2 regions of the Virgibacillus byunsanensis genome follow, and region 1 is predicted to be linked to the other one. Evidence: a T-box and tRNA genes for the amino acid it is inferred to sense, from the RefSeq annotation. Region 1 holds a T-box; the other holds one or more tRNA genes.
The links. The T-box of region 1 lies ahead of tyrS (tyrosine--tRNA ligase). A T-box ahead of a tRNA ligase gene usually reads a tRNA of that ligase, here a tRNA-Tyr.

Region 1 (10,264 bases):
GCTATAAACGGGCACTGGATGAAACTCCTACTATAATCAATGAGAACTATATAATAAAAGGTGATTACACATATGATTCCGGGATGAATGCAGTTTCTCAGTTACTTTCAATGGATGAAAAACCAACTGCTGTATTTGTAGCTTCGGACGAGATGGCACTTGGTGTTATCCATGGTGCACAGGATAATGGTTATAAGGTTCCGGACGATCTTGAGGTGTTTGGCTTCGACAATACAAGGTTAGCAACAATGGTTCGGCCTACATTATCAACAATTGTACAACCTATGTATGATATTGGTGCAGTAGCAATGAGGCTATTAACAAAGTATATGAATAAAGAGGAAGTTACTGAAAAAAAAGTTGTACTACCACATCGAATTGTTGAGAGAAACTCAACAAAATAAGAATATTGCCGATATAAACAATAAGTAAAAGGGTTTAGGGAGCGAGATTATGAGAACAAGAGATATATTAACACCAATCGGCATTACATTAGGGTTTATTATGATTATGTTGGCCATTCTATCAAAGGGTGGCAGTGACGGTATGGCTTCTTTTCTCGATATAGCTTCGATATTTGTCGTAATTGGGGGATTAGTTGCTTCATTATTAATCAACTTTAAGATGGAACAAATAAAACTTACTTCAAAAGTTCTAAAAGAAGTTTTTCATAAAAGAGACCATCAACTTCCTGGCTTAATACAGTTATTCATTCGCTTGTCTGAACGTGCAAGAAGAGAAGGGCTTCTAGCTTTGGAAAACGAACTAGATGAAGTGGATGATGAGTTTGTTAAAAAAGGTGTTTTGCTTGCTGTTGATGGTATTGAACCTGAGGTAATAAATGATATTATGAATGCTGAAATTACAGCGATGGAAGATCGGCATTATAGAGGTCGAGCAATTATTGAAAAAGCAGGAGAATATGCACCAGCTTGGGGAATGATTGGTACATTAGTAGGTCTTGTTCTTATGTTAAATAGTTTAACAGACCCTGCAACATTAGGGCCTAATATGGCTGTAGCATTATTAACTACGTTGTATGGAACGGTATTAGCTAATTTAGTTTTTATTCCCATGACTAATAAATTGGAAAGTAAAACAGAAGAGGAAGTATTTATTAAACAAATCATTGTTGAAGGTGTAATTGGGGTGCAATCGGGACAAAACCCAAGGATATTAGAAGAGAAATTGAGTGCTTTTCTTTCGAATGAAACGAAAAAGGAAGAGCAAGAAGAGGATAACGCTTTCGTGGAGGAGAGCGTAAATGAAGCGTAACAATGTAAAAAGAACCAAGAAGACTGGTGCTCCAAAATGGATGGTTACTTATTCAGATATGGTAACACTTATACTTGTCTTTTTTATTCTATTATTCTCTATGTCACAAATCGATCTAGTAAAATTTGAGGCTGTCTCAGAATCTTTCCGGAATCAACAAATATTTGATTTTTATCCATCTCCTATTCCGATGGAGAATCCGACCGAGAATACAAGTCATATGGAAAGTGGTAAAAACTCCAATGAATTTGAAAAACCAACATTTACAGAAGAAACAAAGCGTAACGAGGAAACGGTTCATAAAGAAGATAGATTAAATGACTTAATGGAAGATGTTGAAAGTTATCTAGACGAAAATGAATTAAATAATGTGATTTCAGCAAGCAGGACAGAACGCGGGGTAGTCTTGGTGTTGCAAGAAAGGGTTCTTTTTGAATCAGGTGAAGCAAATATAATTGACTCTGGAAAACCCTTTCTAAATAAGATAGGTACACTCCTGTCGCGAATACCAAACAATGTAAAGGTAGAAGGACATACAGATAGTAGGCCCATTTCTAATTACCGGTATCCATCGAATTGGGAACTATCTGGAGCACGTTCAAGTAGTGTTATACGGCACTTAATCGATCAAAATGATTTTAATGAAAACCGGTTTTCTTCTGTTGGTTATGGGGATACAAGACCTGTAGTTCCAAATGATTCAGAGGAAAATTGGAGTAAAAACAGACGTGTCGAAATAGTAATCCTGGAAATGGATAACATCGAATAAAAAAGTAAGGAGTGATACGTTCATCTCCTTACTTTTTTTGTGTATATTTTAGAGCATTAAGTAATAACTTGTTGTTTTTTTCACTTATCTCTTGTTTTCTTGGTATGGTAGGAACGATGCCTTTGTCATCGTGCCAATATGGTGGGAGAGTAATAGGTGCCTGATCTTGCCACTTTGTAAGCCACGAATCAGGTATTGGGCCGCTTTGTGGTTGTCCCATCTTCATAACATTCCAAATTTGAGCCCACGCACGCGGAACGACACGCCATATATCGTAGCCACCACCACCTATAGCAATCCATTTGCCTTCACAATATTGATGGGCTAATTCATGTGCTAATAATGGAATTCGTTCAAAAATCTCCATCGTTCCACAAAGGTGGGTTAAAGGATCATATGTATGAGCATCAGCACCATTTTGTGTAACAATTATATCTGGTTTAAAGAAATCAACTATTCCTTTAAAAGCATTTTCATAAACTTCTAGAAATGATTCATCTTCTGTAAAGGCGTCAATAGGGATATTAAAAGAGTAACCATGTCCTTCTTTAATACCTCTTTCATTTACGTTCCCTGTACCAGGAAAAAGGTATCTTCCTGTTTCATGAATAGAGAATGTACAAACATTCGGATCCTCATAAAATGCCCATTGTACACCATCACCATGATGTGCATCGGTATCAACGTACAAAACTTTTAAATCATATTTTTGGCGTATGTATTTAATGGCAACTGCTCCATCATTGTAGATACAAAAACCAGACGCTTTTCGCTTAAATCCATGGTGGAGACCACCACCTAAATTTAATGCGTGTTCTACTTTTCCATCTAAAACAGCATCAACGGCAGTAAGTGTGGCCCCAACTAAATAGCTAGATGCTTCATGCATATCTTCAAATATCGGGGTATCTTCAGTTCCTATACCGAATTCTAAAGCCTCTTCGTTTGAGAGTTTTCCATTGCTTGCTTTTTTAACTGCGTTAATATAACTCCAATCATGGAATAAAGCTAATTCATCGTCTGTTGCCCGTCGTGGCTCTATAATATCATGTTTATTTAGCATTTCAGTATCTTCTAATAATTCTTTTGCTAGTAGAACCCGTTTTTGATTAAAAGGATGATCCGAGTGAAAATGATAGTTTAATAATGTGTCAGAGAATACAAATCCTGCTTTACATGTCATACTTTTGGCTCCGATATATTATTCGGCCACATTAATTCATATCCCGCATCTCTTAAGTCTTGAATAACCGGCATCGGATTCATAGTTTGAATACGAAAGACAAGAATTTTATAGTTTGGATCATCTTTATACGGATAGATTAGTAAGGAAGTTATATTTGTTTTGCGTTTTCCAAAAACGGAGGTTACCTCTGGCAAAATGCCAGGTACATGTGGCACTTTGACTTCAATATGTGAGCTTTGTACATTAGTTCCAGTTAGTTGAATTAACGTATACAGCATATCCTTTTCTGTCACAATTCCTACTAGTTTGTTATTTCTGATAACAGGTAGAGATGCAAATTCCTCATCGTAGAATATACACGCTATCTCTTCTACGAAATCAAGTGGATGTACTGTAGTGACTGGAGTACTCATTATCGATTCAATATTATGTTCCAATACGTTTTGCTCAGAACTCTTATCAAGAATGGATGGACTAGCATCCCGAACATCGCGATCAGACACAATCCCAATAACCTGGTGATCGTTATCAATAATAGGGATATGTCTAATTCGGTGCTTTTGTAAAAGACTTAATGCCTCTCTTATGGAAGCAGAAGGTGATAATGTAACTACATCCGTTTTCATAATTTCTTCAACAAGCATTTATAACCCCTCCCTCATATTTCGGTACTGGTGTCTTTGCAAAAATCGTAATTCATCAAACTTTGTAATCGAATCTTCTGAAACATTCTTACCTATTCGAACCATTAAGCAGTTTGCAGGATGGGAAATAATTTCAGGATCATCTGTTGGAGCAGGTAAAAGACCCCCAACGGACATCATTTTTTCCATTATTTTTCGGTAATCCCAAATACTTAATTTTGTACCGTCTAAATCCCAATGCCAGTAATATTCAGTAGAAATTACAATATAATTTTCCATATAGTCATCTAACATGGAGAGATGTAACAAACCAGATGCAATTCTTGCTCCACGATATTTAGGAATCACTTCAATTGCTCCGAGTTCAATTAAGTCGTCCATATTAAACTCGGACCACCTCTCTAAAGGATCAGGGTGTAAATAGGTTACGTAACCAACTATGGTGTCTTCTGTTCTAGCAACAATTATTCTGCCTTCTTTAAAATCAGCAATACTTTTAATGGCCTCGAATTGTTTGGATGATGGGCGAAATGCGGTTAGATGTTCATGAAAGTGATAATCAGCTAACGCCGATGAGTCTAAAGGGCCTTCAATGATAATAGAACCACTTGGAGTATCACGTGTTATAGAGTGATAGGTTTTAACATGATCCATTGTTTCACCACCTAATCATTATTAATATCTATTATACAGGATAAAAGGTCTGATTTTTAGTAAAAGCTTGAAGAATTTGGTTAAACTTTCTATCCATAAAAAATAAGGGGGAACTTCCCCCTTATTTTAATAGTAGCTATTCATTATTATCATTATCACTGTCATTGTTATTAGAGTCATCATCTTCATTTTCTTGGCCATTGTCGTCGCCATTGTCGTTGCCATTTTCGTTACCATTACCATTGCCACTGCCGTTCCCATTATCATTGTCTTTATGATCACCGTCGCCATTATCTTCGTTATCATCATTATCTTCTTCATCCGGTTCTTCTGGTTCAGGGTCAGAGAAGTCTCCAACGACAACCTCTTTTGAAGCAGAGGATTCTAATCCGAAGTAATCTACAGCTTTTATGTGATAAACGGCATTACTTCCTGAGATTGAGTAGTCCAACTCTGTTGTGTTACCTATTAGACTAAATGAACTATCAGGGTTGTCCGCTCTAAATATCCGGTAGCCTACTACATCTTTACTGCTTGACTTTTTCCATGTTAATTCATTGCTGGAACTTGCAGCAGATGTAGGTGCAGATGGTGCTGTATCATCATCTTCTAATGTTTCGCCTAAATCTGAACTAGGGATACTAATACTTTCCCATGCAGCCGTATTTGTTCGTGGAAACAGTTGTGTTATATCTCTTAATTTATCATAACCCATTCGCTCTAGGAACTCTGGATTAAATGTTACCCCGTCACCATCTGTGAATTCTTCAGGTGTGTTAGGCCCTGCTATTACCGCTTTACCATCCACCATTACATATGCACCTTCAATTAAACTGTCATCTTCTTCTGTAGGTACATATTTTGAGTTGAAAAGGTCGGTTGCAATCAAACCAACTCTTTTACAAAGTTCTGAAGGTAACATACCAGATATGGTACAATAACTACGCTCTACAATACCATTTGGACGTTCAAAACGGTTCTTTGGAGCCATTAAGTCTGGATTAATATCTGTTGCGCTGTTTACCAGTTCTGCCCACAGTTTATTATTTCGTTGACTATAGCTTAATGCACAACTAGAACATTGTAATGATTTGGGTGTTCTATAGCCAATCCATGTGCCCATTGTTACGTTTGGATTGGTGGCAACGAACCAAGCATCTTCGTAATCCTGAGAAGTCCCAGTTTTCCCTGCCCAATCAACTCCCGAATGTTTCAATTGTGAATTAATGTAAGTCGCAGTACCACTTCTAATTACTCCACGCATCATATCAAGTGTTAAGTAGTTTGTCTGAGGTGTAAATACATCTACTGGTTCACTTTGATGTTCATAAATAACTTCACCATCATTTGTAGTTATTTTCTCAACCATATATGCATCTGCGAATTTACCGTTATTACCAAAAGTTGCATATGCATTAGTATTTTCTTCAACCGTTATTCCGATTGTAGGCTCCCCAAGGGATAAAGCCGGGTAGCCATAATCCCCTTCGGTAAGTGATGTAATTCCCATTTTATCTAAAAACTCTTTAGCTGGGTTTTCATTAATGATCTGCATATATGTTTTGGCAGCCGGAACGTTATAGGACTTAGCTAAAGCCGTACGTGCTGATACAAGACCGTGATAACCACCACCATAGTTACCAGGATTCCATGGTTTTGGCATTCCAGGATACTGAAATTCTTCCGCCACGTCTGCTATCGGCGTTCCTGGTTGAACTACACCTTTTTCCATTGCTGGTGCATAATCGAGTAATGGCTTCATTGTACTACCGTTTGGGCGCTCAGTGCTAGTTGCATAGTTTAGCTGATTATCCAGATTGAAATCTCTTCCACCAACAAAGCTAATGATTTTTCCAGTACTGTTTTCAATTAGAATTCCACCGGTTTGAACTGGCATAGTTACGTTTTCCTCTATTATTTCCCCTTTAGAGTTTTTCAGATCTCCTTTCCAGTCAGGTCCGTAGTTCTCATAATTTTTAGCGATTTCCTGGAACGCTTCAAATGTTTTTTTATCAATTGTTGAATGAATATTGTAACCTTTTTGACGCATGTTACGCTCTGCCAAGATTTTATATTCCTCTTTTAATGTTTCATCTTTTTCGAGGTCTTCCAACGTGTAATCATCTTCTTCTGCTAATTGTTCCATAATTATGTCGCGTGCTCGTTTTTCCACCTCATAGGTTAAATGTGGATATTTATCTATTGGTGAGGTAGCTTCTTCGGTGAAATCAGCTACAATGTTATAATTCAAAGCTTCATCGTAGTCTTTTTGATTAATATAATCAGATTCATACATCCGATTTAAAACTGATTTCATTCGATTAATTCCAGGTTGTATACCGTCTTTTTCTTTTAATCCACCATTATTGGCGAACGGTGTGTAGTAGGAAGGACTTTGAGGAAGTCCTGCTAAGTATGCTGCTTGTGCTAAGTTTACATCTTTTGCGTCTACCCCAAAAATACCTTGTGCTGCTGTTTGAATGCCAGCAATATTTCTACCGGAAGCCTCACGACCATATGGAACGATGTTTAAATAAGCTTCTAATATTTGATCTTTTTCAAAGAAACGTTCTAGACGCAATGCTAATAATATTTCTTTTGCCTTACGTTCAAAGGATACTTCGTTTGTTAAAATTTGATTTTTAATAAGCTGTTGGGTGAGTGTACTACCGCCACTTTTGATAGGGGCGTTCGTCGCTTCTTGAACTACAGCACGGACAATCGCTTTAGGTACAACGCCTTCATGACTTTCAAAGTATTCATCTTCGGTAGCAATAACAGCATCCTTTAGTATTTCGGATATATTTTCAAGTTCGACTTCTTCTCTATGTATATCAGAGCGCACATCACCAAAGTATATATCTTTGTCAAAATATAATTTGGAGGTTTCTTCATAATTATATATATCCATTTCCATACTTTCATAACTGCGTACTGGTTCATCTTTCACAAGAGACGCAAAGTACCCAAGTCCGATTCCACCAGCAAAAAACATTCCAATAAAACCTACAACAAGAAAGAATAAAACTACATTCCAAAACACATCATAGGTAATCCGTGTAGAACGTTGAAGTTTTCCAGTTTTCCAAATTGATATTACTTTATTTTTATATTTAAGAAATAATTGTTTATAATCCATAATAAGACCTCCTAAAATTCCACTATTTATTATAGCATAATTGAGCGCTTTATTATAGAATAAATTAGCAATTACTATTGATTTAACACGTATAATATGGTATGAATATATAATAATATATTATATAAACTTTGAAGGATTTTAGTAGTGTAGCAAATCCCTTTATGAAGAGAGCTAGCGGTTGGTGTAAGCTAGCATACATTTGCTTGCGAATTACCAATCTGGAGTTTCTCTTCATTGCTTAAGCAAAAGAAGACGGTGACACCATCGTTAACAAACCCAGAGTGGCATTAGTATGCAACAAGGGTGGTACCGCGAGAAATTCTCGTCCCTTTATTTTCATTTTCAGGGATGGGTTTTTTTATTGGTCTAAAATAAAAACTGGAGTGTGGCGCACATGGAAATTTTACAGGATTTACAGAACAGAGGATTGGTTCATCAAACAACGGATATGGATGGGTTAACCAAACATTTATCTGATAAACAAGTAACCCTATATTGTGGCTTCGATCCAACTGCTGACAGTTTACATATAGGACATTTAGTACCTTTAATCATGCTGAAGAGATTTCAAGAAGCTGGTCACAAACCAATTGCATTAGTTGGTGGGGGTACAGGAATGATTGGTGACCCAAGTGGACGCTCTAGTGAACGGTCATTAAATGAAAGTGACGTTGTGAAAGGGTACAGTGAGAGGATTAAACAGCAGATCGAAAGGATTCTAGTTAACCCAGAGGAGAGTTCCGTAAACGTTCGGAATAATCATGATTGGTTATCAAGTATGACTGTGATTGATTTCTTGCGTGATGCAGGAAAACATTTTGGTATTAATTATATGTTGGCTAAGGAATCGGTTTCAGCACGTATTGAACAAGGAATTACGTTTACTGAGTTTAGTTACATGATTTTACAGTCATTGGACTACTTGAAATTATATGAACAGGAAAATTGTACATTACAAATTGGTGGTAGTGACCAGTGGGGGAATATAACTGCTGGTATGGAGTTAATCCGCCGGTCCAGAGAAGATGCAGATGAGGAAATAAAAGTTTTTGGCTTAACAGTACCTTTGATTACAAAAGCAGATGGGACAAAGTTTGGTAAAACAGCAGGCGGAGCAGTGTGGTTAGATCCCGAAAAAACTACTGCCTATGAATTTTACCAATTTTGGATCAATACCGACGATCGTGATGTTATAAAATTTCTTCAGTACTTTACATTTATATCAGAGAAAGAGATGGACGAGTTAAAACAAGAAGTGGATGTTCGACCAGGAGATCGGGTAGCACAAAAGAGACTAGCTGAAGAAATGACAAAAGAGATTCATGGTGTACCGGCATTAGAGCAAGCACAGAAAATTTCTACATCTCTTTTCAGTGGAGAATTCAAACAATTGTCAGCAAGTGATATTGAACAAGGGTTTAAGGATGTACCGACTTACAAGACAACCAAAGAAGAAATAGGTCTGATAGATCTACTAGTAAATGCACAGATTTCATCATCGAAAAGACAAGCCAGAGAAGATGTTTCAAATGGAGCTGTTTACATAAATGGTGAGAGACAGCAGGATCTTAATTATGTTGTTGGAAAAGATGACCGTATTGAAGAGATGTTCACCATAATACGGCGAGGTAAGAAAAAATACTTTTTAATAGATTTTAGTTAAAAAAAACACTAATGAGCATTTGCTCATTAGTGTTTTTACTGTAGCTGTATTAACGAGAGTAGAACTCAACGATAAGCGCTTCATTAATTTCTGCAGGAAGTTCAGAACGCTCAGGATAACGAGAGTAAGTTCCTTCTTTTTTATCTGCATCAAAAGTTATATATTCTGGTGTGAAGTTATTAACTTCGATAGCTTCGTTGATGATATCAAGGTTTTGTGCTTTTTCACGCAAACCAATAGATTGACCTGGTTTCAAACGGTATGATGGAATATCTACACGTTTGCCATCAACTGTAACATGACCGTGGTTAACTAGCTGACGAGCTTGTCTGCGCGTACGTGCTAATCCAAGACGGTAAACGATGTTATCCAAGCGAGATTCAAGTAGAATCATGAAGTTTTCACCATGAATACCTTTCATGTTTCCAGCTTCAGTAAACAAATTACGGAATTGACGTTCGTTCAATCCGTACATAAAGCGTAGTTTTTGTTTTTCCTGCATCTGTAAACCATATTCAGATATTTTCTTGCGTTGGTTTGGTCCGTGTTGACCAGGAGCGTAAGGGCGTTTATCTAATTCCTTACCAGTTCCAGTTAATGAAATGCCGAGACGACGAGACTTTTTCCATACTGATCCAGTATAGCGAGCCATAAGACATTTCCTCCTTTATTATTTTATTTGCATAAAATAAATGAGCGTGTTCCTGTCCGTTGTCCATTATGTTTTCATGTACCATCGCTCCAGCAGCAGAGAGTTACACGATACACCTCAATATGAGGAACAAAATAGAACAACCGGTGGTTCACATAGGCTACCTTTATTATTTTACACAAAGAATAGTATACAAGTTTTATGGACAAAAGTCAATAAGTAGCTCACTTTATAGTGAAGATTTAACCATGTCCAGAGCTTAGGCACTTTCGTTTAATT
Region 2 (10,264 bases), on a different contig from region 1:
GGGGTCAGCGGTTCGAATCCGCTTGGAAGCTCTAAAGTTAAAGGTACCCAAACTTGAAAAAAGTTTGGGTACCTTTTTATATAAAAGTATCCATAGTAGAAAAAGAGTTTAGTGTTTATTATCTAGTTGAAACTTTTTTAAAGAGTTTATACAACCCAAATTGTCCTATTAAGACAATCAGTCCCAATAAACAAAGGTTAACGTAATACCAAAAACCACTACCTAATAAATCGAGAGGTGTACTAGTTGTTGGTGTGGTTGAAAGGTATAGATAGTTGGAGTTTAACCATGGATTAATTAAAAAGCCTATAATAGCAGCATAGATAAGTAAATAACCGTAAGTTTCCACCATTGCTTTGAAAGTTATCTTTATAGGATTTGTAGCAACTAGAAAAATACTCACCCATGAAATAGCTATATGATGAATAAATAATTTCCAAAACCGAAAGTGTGGGTAACCATATGGAAGTTCTGGAGTTATTAAAGCTAAAAGTGAAGGAATTAGCCCTATGAAAAAGGTGATATAAATTAATTTTTTGTTATGTGTTGCTAATGCAGCTGCTGCGATTATACTGGCAATTCCGCAAAGGTGAAGTGGGATATATTCACGTAAGCTCCATATGCCGTTATGTATAGACCATGCTTGATAGCCTAACTCAGAAAGAATTAAAAGACTAAAGAAAAACCAGCGAAGGGTATTATATAAATAATTGCTGGATATTATTTTTTTATAGGTGATTAAAAGTAATATGATACCTGCAAGATAAATAAATAGCACTATTAAATGACTTGTACCAAACGGCGCAAAACTGTCTCCGTATAATGTTGTGAACCATTCTCCCATAATAACCCTCCCTGCTGCAAAATGTCTTCAGGGTATTATATTTCAAAAAATAGACACGTACCCGTATTCATCCAGAGTAGTGTCTATTAGATGTTAAGCTTCATTCAGTGATGATTTATCCACCAATAATATGGTAACCTGAATCGACATGTAAAACCTCTCCAGTTATCCCTCTGGCAAGCTCACTAATAAAGAATAAGGTTGCGTCTCCAACTTGGTCCTGATCGACATTTCTACGTAAAGGAGCTTTTTCCTCGATCACACCAGTTTTTTCATTAAAGCCAGATACACCTTTAGCAGACAAGGTACGAATTGGCCCTGCAGAGATCGCATTAACACGAATACCATATTTCCCTACATCTTCAGCTAAATACCTTACACTAGCTTCTAATGATGCTTTTGCAACTCCCATGACGTTATAGTTTTCAATTACACGTTCTGCGCCTAGATACGTCTGTGTTACAATACTACCACCTTCTGTCATAACTTCTTTAGCTGCTTTTGTAACAGCTACAAGTGAAAATGCACTAATCTCTTGAGCTAATAAGAAACCTTCACGAGAAGTGTCAGCATATTCACCTTTTAATTCATCTCGATTTGCAAATGCAACGGAGTGAATTAATCCATGAATAACGCCAATTTTTTCTTTAATTTCACTAAAAGCTTCATGGATGCTTTCATCGTTTGAAACATCACATGTAACGACTAATTTCGCTTCGATTTGATGTTTTTCAAGCAGCTTAGTCAATTTTTGATAGGAACGTTCTTGTCTATTTGTGAAAATAAGATTTGCACCTGCATTATGTAATGACTTGGTTATTCCCCAAGCAATACTTCTTTCATTTGCTACACCCATCACTACGATATTTTTACCTTGCAATAATCCTGACACATGAGCACCTCCATTAATATTACTTTTTACATTATAACCTAACTCCGTGTGATAGAAAAACTATGTTATTTATTTGTTTAAAAATGAAATAAGTTGGAGAATATTTATAGAGCAAAATCCCAGAAAAATTTAACTATAGCTTTCAAGTCTACAATCATCGTAAAAAAAATATAAAATATTAGATTACCCCTTTACAAATAGACTATATCTGTATATAATAAAATTCGTCGGTTTACGACATGATGCTTTTTTTAAGGCGTATAATATCAAAAAATGTATTTCATGTAAACCATTGTAAGGCCCGTTGGTCAAGTGGTTAAGACACCGCCCTTTCACGGCGGTAACACGGGTTCGAATCCCGTACGGGTCACCACTTATGGAGGATTAGCTCAGCTGGGAGAGCACTTGCCTTACAAGCAAGATGTCGCAGGTTCGAGCCCTGCATCCTCCACCATTCCTTTTACTTGAAATCCAACACACATGGATCAATCAAAAGGAACTTTAATATAATTAGCCGGCCTAGTTCAACTGGTAGAGACGAGCAAAACTTCTACCGAATTAGCTACGAGTAACCTCGATGCACGTAACATCTTTGAATGACCTAGAAGAAGCAGAGGTAGCCTAAGCATGTTGATCAATCAAGAAAACTTTAGTTATAATTAGCCGGCCTAGCTCAACTGGTAGAGCAACTGACTTGTAATCAGTAGGTTGGGGGTTCAAGTCCTCTGGCCGGCACCATTTTTTTAAGTATAAAAAATGATAAATGGTTAAGAATACATTCGGAGGGGTAGCGAAGTGGCTAAACGCGGCGGACTGTAAATCCGCTCCCTCGGGTTCGGCAGTTCGAATCTGCCCCCCTCCACCATTTCATAATTTTGTTGGGCTATAGCCAAGCGGTAAGGCATCGGGTTTTGATCCCGTGTACCCCAGGTTCGAATCCTGGTAGCCCAGCCATTTTTTATTTTTCAAGCCATTTTGCAACTCATGATGATGCAAGTAAATGCAAAGGTCATTAAGATAAAAAGCAGGCAATTGAATAAATTATAGTACAAAACGAGCCATTAGCTCAGCTGGCAGAGCAACGAGCAACACATCTGCCGAATTAGCTACGAGTAACCCCGAAGCACAAAACATCCATGAATAAACTGTTAGATGTAGGGGTCATTAGGATGAAACGCAGGCAAAAGAATAATTTAATAGTACAAAACGAGCCATTAGCTCAGCTGGCAGAGCATCTGACTTTTAATCAGAGGGTCGGAGGTTCGAATCCTCCATGGCTCACCATCTTATATGAATTAAAATTTAGGTGAAATACATCATACATAATTAATTTTCAATAAACAAGGTCGTTATGATTGTAAACAACCTTGTTTATTTGCATTTTATGCATTTTTTTAACATAATAGATACAGTAATTTTTTTATTCTATATGAATAACAACAATTGATAAAAATTCGCTTTAATTAAATATAATAGCTTACTATTTTGACATATATAACTATATATATAAAAGGATGAGTGGTATGGAAACTTCTAGAATTCCTGGCTTTTATAATATGAGTGTTGAAGAGCGCAGAGAATTATTGACTAATATGACCGATTTCTCTGATGAGGAAACAGAATATTTGTTTTCAAAAGAACCATTAAAAATGGAAACAGCAGACAAGATGATTGAAAATGTCATAGGTACATTTCCACTTCCTCTAGGTTTAGGGTTGAATTTTTTAATTAATGGGAAAGAATATGTAGTACCCATGGCAATTGAAGAGCCATCAGTTGTTGCATCTGCAAGTTATATTGCTAAAATAGTAAGAAATGCGGGTGGATTTTCGACGGAATCTACAGATCGAGTCATGATTGGCCAAATACAAGTAGTCGGTGTCCCTGATATGGATGCAGCAAAAAATGCATTATTAGAAGCTAAAGAATTGTTGATTAATGATGCAAATGCTTCTTTTCCTAGTATGGTTGCTAGAGGTGGAGGAGCAGAAGATCTTGAGGTACGAATACTAAATCAAGAATCTGATTCAAAATACTCACAAATGCTAGTTCTGCATTTATATATAAATACATGTGATGCGATGGGTGCTAACATTATTAATACGATGGTTGAAGCATTAGCGCCAACAGTAGAGGAATTGACAAAAGGAAAGGTTTATTTACGGATTCTTTCTAATTATGCTGATAAATGTTTAGCAAGAGCACGTTGTGTTATTCCTCCCTCTTTATTAGAAAGTGAGGAATTCACAGGAGAACAAGTCCGTGATGGAGTTGTTCATGCATATGAGTTCGCTGCTTCAGACCCGTATCGTGCTGTAACGCATAATAAAGGTATAATGAATGGAATTGACCCAATTGTTATTGCTACAGGAAATGATTGGCGAGCAGTAGAGGCTGGTGCCCATGCCTATGCTTCGCGTCATGGTATGTATAGTTCCATGACAACCTGGTCAGTGGATAAAGAAGGAAATCTTGTAGGTGAGCTAGAGTTACCTATGTCTGTAGGAACTGTTGGTGGGTCGATTCGTGTTCATCCTATATCAAAGATTGCACACAAGATTTTAAATGTGGATTCAGCACAAGACCTAGCTCAAGTCATCGTAGCAGTCGGTTTAGCCCAGAACCTTGGAGCGCTGAAAGCATTAGTAACAGATGGTATCCAAAAAGGTCATATGGCTTTACATTCTCGCTCTGTTGCAATAGCAGCAGGGGCCAAAGGGGAGATGATTGATATCATTGCTGAACGATTAATAACCGAAAAAGAAATCCGTGTCGGAAAAGCTAAAGAATTGGTGGACGAATATAAAAAATGAGTGCAGAAAAAGCAACAACTTCAGAACAAACAGCTATAGGTATAGCTCATAGTAAATTGATTTTGATTGGGGAACATGCGGTTGTACACGGACAGCCTGCTATTGCAATCCCTTTTCCGCTGGTAGGAGTAGAATCAGAAATCGAATTTGTTCCTGGTGCAATCAAGCTGGATAGTACGTTTTATCATGGTCCTATTGACTTGGCTCCAGAATCTTTAGATGGGCTGGTAAATTGCGTTAAGGCAACATTAGAACATCTGAATTTACCTATTAAGGACATGTTGATTCGTATTACATCATCCATACCACCAGGTAAAGGCCTTGGATCTAGTGCGTCTGTTGCTATTGCTGTAATTAGATCGTTGTTTGCATACTCAAACCAAAGTTACACAGAAGATGAACTGTTAAACCTAGCAAACGTTGCAGAAACGTATGCCCATGGAGCCCCTAGTGGTATCGATACATTGACGATCACTTCTGAGTCTCCAATATGGTATGAGAAGGAACTTCCTATGCATTTCATTCGTCCTAAGAGTGATTTCCACTTTGTAGTTGCTGATTCAGGGAGAATGGGAGATACGCGGTTAGCTATAGAATCTGTAGCCCATTTACTAAAATCTGCTCCTAAGAGAATACAGGCTAGATTAGATCGAATTGGTGAAATAACACATCAGGCAAGAGGTGCATTAGAAAGAGCAAGCAAACATCTTTTAGGTAATATGTTGAACGAGGCCCAAAAAGAGTTAGAAGCACTTGGGGTAAGCGATGCTGGCCTAAACAGACTTATTTATTTTGCCCGCCAAGAAGGAGCATTAGGTGCTAAACTAACTGGTGGGGGTAATGGTGGCTGCATCATTGCTTTAGCTCGGGATGAAGTGCATTCTAGACACCTTACTGAGAAACTTAAAAAAATTGGTGCTCACGCTGTTTGGCCTTTCGTATTAAGAAAACAGGATTAAATAAGCAGTAACCAGCGTGACGTTGTAGTAGAGTTTTATGGCTACATGCAAAAAGGGGATATACACAATGAAAGCCACAGCAAAAGCCCATACAAATATTGCTCTAATTAAGTATTGGGGAAAGCGTAACGAATCATTGATATTACCAATGAATAATAGCCTTTCCTTAACACTGGATGGATTTTATACGACAACTTCTGTTGAATTTCGCGAACATTTACTAGAGGATCATTTTTTACTGAATGATCATGTTGTTGCTGGTGACGAATATTACCGGGTAACGAGGTTTCTTGATCTGATCAGGGATTTTAGCTCTAAACCAAACTTATATGCAGAAGTGAATTCCATAAATAAAGTCCCTACAGCTGCTGGCTTTGCTTCCTCTGCCTCTGGTTTTGCTGCCTTGGCAGCTGCAGCAACAAAAGCGTTAGATTTGAGTGTAAGCAATCAGGAACTATCTCGTTTAACAAGGCAAGGTTCAGGCTCAGCATGTCGCTCAATATACGGTGGCTTTGTAGAATGGGAGCAAGGGAAACAGGACGATGGTTCTGATTCTCATGCAGTTCAAGTTGCACCAGCAAACCACTGGGACGTTCGTGTTGCTGCTGTCGTTCTATCCTCAAAAATGAAAAAGGTTTCCAGTCGCGATGGAATGAAGCGGACTGTCGATACATCACCGTTTTATACGAGTTGGGTGGAAACAATTCCAAATGATCTTGATCAGATAAAGCAAGGAATAACCGATCGTGATTTTGAAAAGGTAGGACGTATTGCAGAATCTAATTGTTTGAAAATGCATGCTACAACGTTAGGTGCAGAGCCACCATTTACATATTGGCATGATACAACATTGGCTGTTATGCACATGGTTCGAGACTTAAGAGCATCTGGTGTTCCTGCCTACTTTACGATTGATGCTGGACCAAATGTTAAAGTTCTCTATTTACCAGAGAACGAAGAAACGGTTCAAAATACGCTCCGTGACGTACCTGGAGTAACTGATGTGATACTAAGCCGTTCAGGTCAAGGAGTAACCTATATATAGGGGTTGAAAAATCTTGCCTAATCCACCATTGACTATTAAAGTACCGGGAAAGTTAATGATTGCTGGTGAGTTTGCCGTACTCGAGCCTCACCACGATTTAGTAGTAATGGCAGTAGACCGTTACGTATATGCAACGTTGAAGCGAAATAACGAGAACCGACTTACATTACATAATTTCAAGTTATATGATCTGAAGTGGGAATTTGAAGATCAAGTTAATATAACTTCAACTGATAACCGTTTACGCTTTGTAGAGGATGCAATGACGATTTGCCTTACATATCTGCAGGAAAAGGGAATCACTTGTAATCCATTTGATTTGTCTATTAAAAGCGAACTTGACGATGCTTCAGGCTTAAAATATGGATTAGGGTCTAGTGCTGCCGTTGTAACATCGGCCGTCAGTGTTATTTTGGAAGAGTTTTTACCAGATAGTCCAACCAAAGAGTTGATCTTTAAGCTTGCATCCATTGCTCATGTGAAAACACAAGGTAGCGGTTCTGGTGCTGATGTTGCTGCTTCTTCTTATGGAGGCTTACTTCGCTATTCTTCTTTTCAGGCTGAGTGGTTAAAAGAACAGCATGAGAAAACTGTTTCTATACTAGAATTAGTAAATAGCGAATGGACTTATTTTTCTATTGAACCAATTACATTTCCTGATACTATTCAAATGTGTATAGGATGGACCGGAAAACCCGCTTCAACTTCATCTTTAATTGGTGAGATAAAAAAGCTTAAAGTAGATAACAATAAATCTTATCAAGAATTTCTTCATAATAGCCAACAAGCTGTCAGCACTTTTTTGAAGGGGATAAAGGATGAAGATTCATCTTTTATCCTGGATGGTGTAAGGCAAAATAGACAAGCATTATCTACTGTAGGAAAGCAAGCGAAAGCAGCAATTGAAACTCCTCTATTAGGCGATTTATGTGACCTGGCAGAACAAATTGATGGTGCAGGAAAACCCTCAGGTGCAGGCGGAGGCGATTGTGGCATCGCATTTGTATCTACCAGTGAAAGAGCACAGAAATTAAAAAGTTTGTGGGAAAATGCAGGTATAAAGCCACTAGATATTAGACTGGCCCGAGATGGTGCCTGTGTTCACAACTAGAATAAATCCAAGGTAAACAGACGTTCTAAAAATAACGTCTGTTTTTTTGCAAATACAAAAGTATAAAACTTCCCTACTTAAGTGTAACTAAGCCTTTCTAATGTTTGCATATATATACATATTTGTGTCGGGTTGAGTCACAGATGGTTTTTTGGATAAAATAAGAATAAGATAGAGGAGGTAATACATATGAAAACCAATATGTCCGTAATTGGAGTACCAATGGATTTAGGTCAAAACCGTCGTGGAGTTGATATGGGTCCAAGCGCACTTAGGTATGCGGGTGTTATTGAAACACTACAGCGATTAAAGTACAACGTTAATGATTTAGGAGATATACCAATTTCACGCCCAGACAATAAAGAATCAAGGCAAGAAGATAATTTACGAAACCTACATCAAGTTGCTGAGGCAAATCAAAAACTTGCTGAAATGGCTGAACAAGAAATTGCTAAAAATCGGTTCCCACTAATTTTAGGTGGAGACCATAGTATTGCAATTGGAAGTTTAGCTGGAATTGCAAAACACTATAAAAATTTAGGGGTTATCTGGTACGACGCACATGGAGATTTGAATTGTGCAGAAACATCACCATCCGGTAATATTCATGGGATGCCACTTGCAGTTAGTTTAGGTATTGGGCACGAAAAATTAACCAATATTTTAGACTACCAACCTAAAATTAAACCCGAAAACATTGTTATTGTTGGTGCGCGTTCACTTGACCCAGAGGAAAGAGAGTTAATTCGGGAAAAGGGAATTAAAGTTTTTACCATGCATGAAATTGATCGTATGGGAATGACAAATGTAATGACAGAAACGATTGATTACCTACAAGAGAATACAGATGGAGTACATCTCAGTTTGGATTTAGACGGACTAGATCCAGAAGAAGCCCCAGGGGTTGGAACACCTGTTTTAGGTGGTCTATCTTACCGTGAAAGTCATTTGGCGATGGAAATGCTAGCTGAGTCTAAGATAATTACGTCAGCTGAATTTGTGGAAGTCAATCCAATCTTAGATGACAAAAATAAGACGGCTACCTTAGCTGTAGGATTAGTTGGGTCATTATTTGGTGAGAAGTTAAAATAACAGTACCTGAATAGGCATCCAATCTCGGATGTCTTCTTTCTTTAAGGCTCATTTCGTAAGTTTTGTTGCTATTGTGATAAAAACAACAACCTTCTTTAAAAAAATATAAAATTGGAGATATATAGATAATTTAGTAACTGCATATGCTACATCCAACTCCAGCGCGCAGCAACTAGAGTGACTTCCCTCACATCCATACAACAAGTCAAAATCGATTCGCTTAGAAGGAAGGTCGACTAAAACCGGTCTCTTGGTCCAAGGTCGCCATATCCCTATGAAGGGGCATGTTTCCTTTATCTCATGGTATTTGAGGAAGAACGACTAAAGCTACCGCTTTGCGCGGGCGTAGTCCTTACATTGCTAAATGGGCACGTATGCTTTTCATTAAAAAACCGATAAGAGGGCTATTATTATAATTGCAATATCTGCTATAACATGCACGATCCAGGAGTTAAATATATTGCTGGAATTTTCATTAAGCCAATTAAATATCATACCAATAGCAAATAAACCGAATAATGCTAATAAGAACAAACTGACGTTAAACCATGTTAAAAAAATAGCGGTGTGATAGATGGAAAACAGGAATGAGGAGTATATAAATGCTGCTATTCTATTATCCTGTAATAAATTTTTGAAGACAAATCCCCTGAAGAAGAGTTCTTCCAAGAAGGAGTTTCCTATTACGATATAAAGTGCAATAAATATAAAAGTTTCCTTCGTGACATTTTTTTGTGCTAGGTTGTCACGAATAGTGGCAAAATCAATAAAGTCTTTTAGCATAAAGTATGTTCCAAGAAGTATAACGAATGAACCGATGCCAATACCTAAACTTATTTTCAGTCGTTTCAAATCCATTTTTAACGTACTAAAATAACCTGGGTTCCGCTTTGTTAGGTAGTGGAAAATAAAAATAACAAAGAAGAAAACAACTACCTTTGTTGATGTTTTATATATGTAATCAACAACTAGGATTTGTTCAACGATAAATAGCAAAAGTATAGATACTAAACTTAATGCGTAAACCAAATAACTTGTTTTCATGACCGCACCTCAACATGTTTCTTCAATCGTATCATATTCTTTTTAATTCTGGGGACGGTTATTAACCTTACGTTGATATTCATTAAGTAGCGTATCTAATCTCTTGCTAGACTTGATAACAGCATCTGAAGTAAATTCCTCGGCATTACTTAAGGTAATCATTTCATTGCGACATTGTTCGATCTTTTGCAATAATATAGAATTATCCACAAATCTATCCCCCGATCTAGTATAATATACTATAAAATTACCCAATTAATTGTATGGATAAACGATTTTTTTGAAACCTTTTATAATACATATTCGTAACATAAATACCGCACAGTTAGCGGAGGTACTCTATATGGATCAAATGATTAAAGAAAAAATAATACAGGTTAAAAAAGGAGATCAAGCTGCATATGAAGATGTGGTCTCGTTTTTTCAGAATAAAATTTACCAACATTGTTTTCGAATGCTTGGTA

Region 2: it has a tRNA-Tyr gene. The T-box ahead of tyrS (tyrosine--tRNA ligase) is inferred to sense a tRNA for this amino acid. The anticodon was not compared.

What each region holds. Positions count from the first base shown of each region.
Region 1 is NZ_JBHTKJ010000013.1:69,947-80,210, reverse strand. Features, by position in the region: gene ccpA (catabolite control protein A) at 1-404, shown strand, start outside; gene motP (flagellar motor protein MotP) at 454-1,275, shown strand; gene motS (flagellar motor protein MotS) at 1,265-2,044, shown strand; gene ACFQ3N_RS07015 (acetoin utilization protein AcuC) at 2,073-3,227, opposite strand; gene ACFQ3N_RS07010 (acetoin utilization AcuB family protein) at 3,224-3,874, opposite strand; gene ACFQ3N_RS07005 (GNAT family N-acetyltransferase) at 3,875-4,528, opposite strand; gene ACFQ3N_RS07000 (transglycosylase domain-containing protein) at 4,665-7,667, opposite strand; T-box leader at 7,790-8,003, shown strand; gene tyrS (tyrosine--tRNA ligase) at 8,065-9,333, shown strand; gene rpsD (30S ribosomal protein S4) at 9,383-9,985, opposite strand.
Region 2 is NZ_JBHTKJ010000011.1:243-10,506, forward strand. Features, by position in the region: tRNA gene ACFQ3N_RS04730 (tRNA-Thr) at 1-31, shown strand, start outside; gene ACFQ3N_RS04735 (YwaF family protein) at 119-844, opposite strand; gene fabI (enoyl-ACP reductase FabI) at 960-1,736, opposite strand; tRNA gene ACFQ3N_RS04745 (tRNA-Glu) at 2,035-2,109, shown strand; tRNA gene ACFQ3N_RS04750 (tRNA-Val) at 2,115-2,190, shown strand; tRNA gene ACFQ3N_RS04755 (tRNA-Thr) at 2,399-2,474, shown strand; tRNA gene ACFQ3N_RS04760 (tRNA-Tyr) at 2,518-2,601, shown strand; tRNA gene ACFQ3N_RS04765 (tRNA-Gln) at 2,616-2,690, shown strand; tRNA gene ACFQ3N_RS04770 (tRNA-Lys) at 2,945-3,020, shown strand; gene ACFQ3N_RS04775 (hydroxymethylglutaryl-CoA reductase, degradative) at 3,239-4,549, shown strand; gene mvk (mevalonate kinase) at 4,546-5,508, shown strand; gene mvaD (diphosphomevalonate decarboxylase) at 5,576-6,553, shown strand; gene ACFQ3N_RS04790 (phosphomevalonate kinase) at 6,567-7,664, shown strand; gene rocF (arginase) at 7,854-8,756, shown strand; gene ACFQ3N_RS04800 (CPBP family intramembrane glutamic endopeptidase) at 9,141-9,800, opposite strand; gene ACFQ3N_RS04805 (Spo0E family sporulation regulatory protein-aspartic acid phosphatase) at 9,843-10,010, opposite strand; gene sigW (RNA polymerase sigma factor SigW) at 10,144-10,264, shown strand, end outside.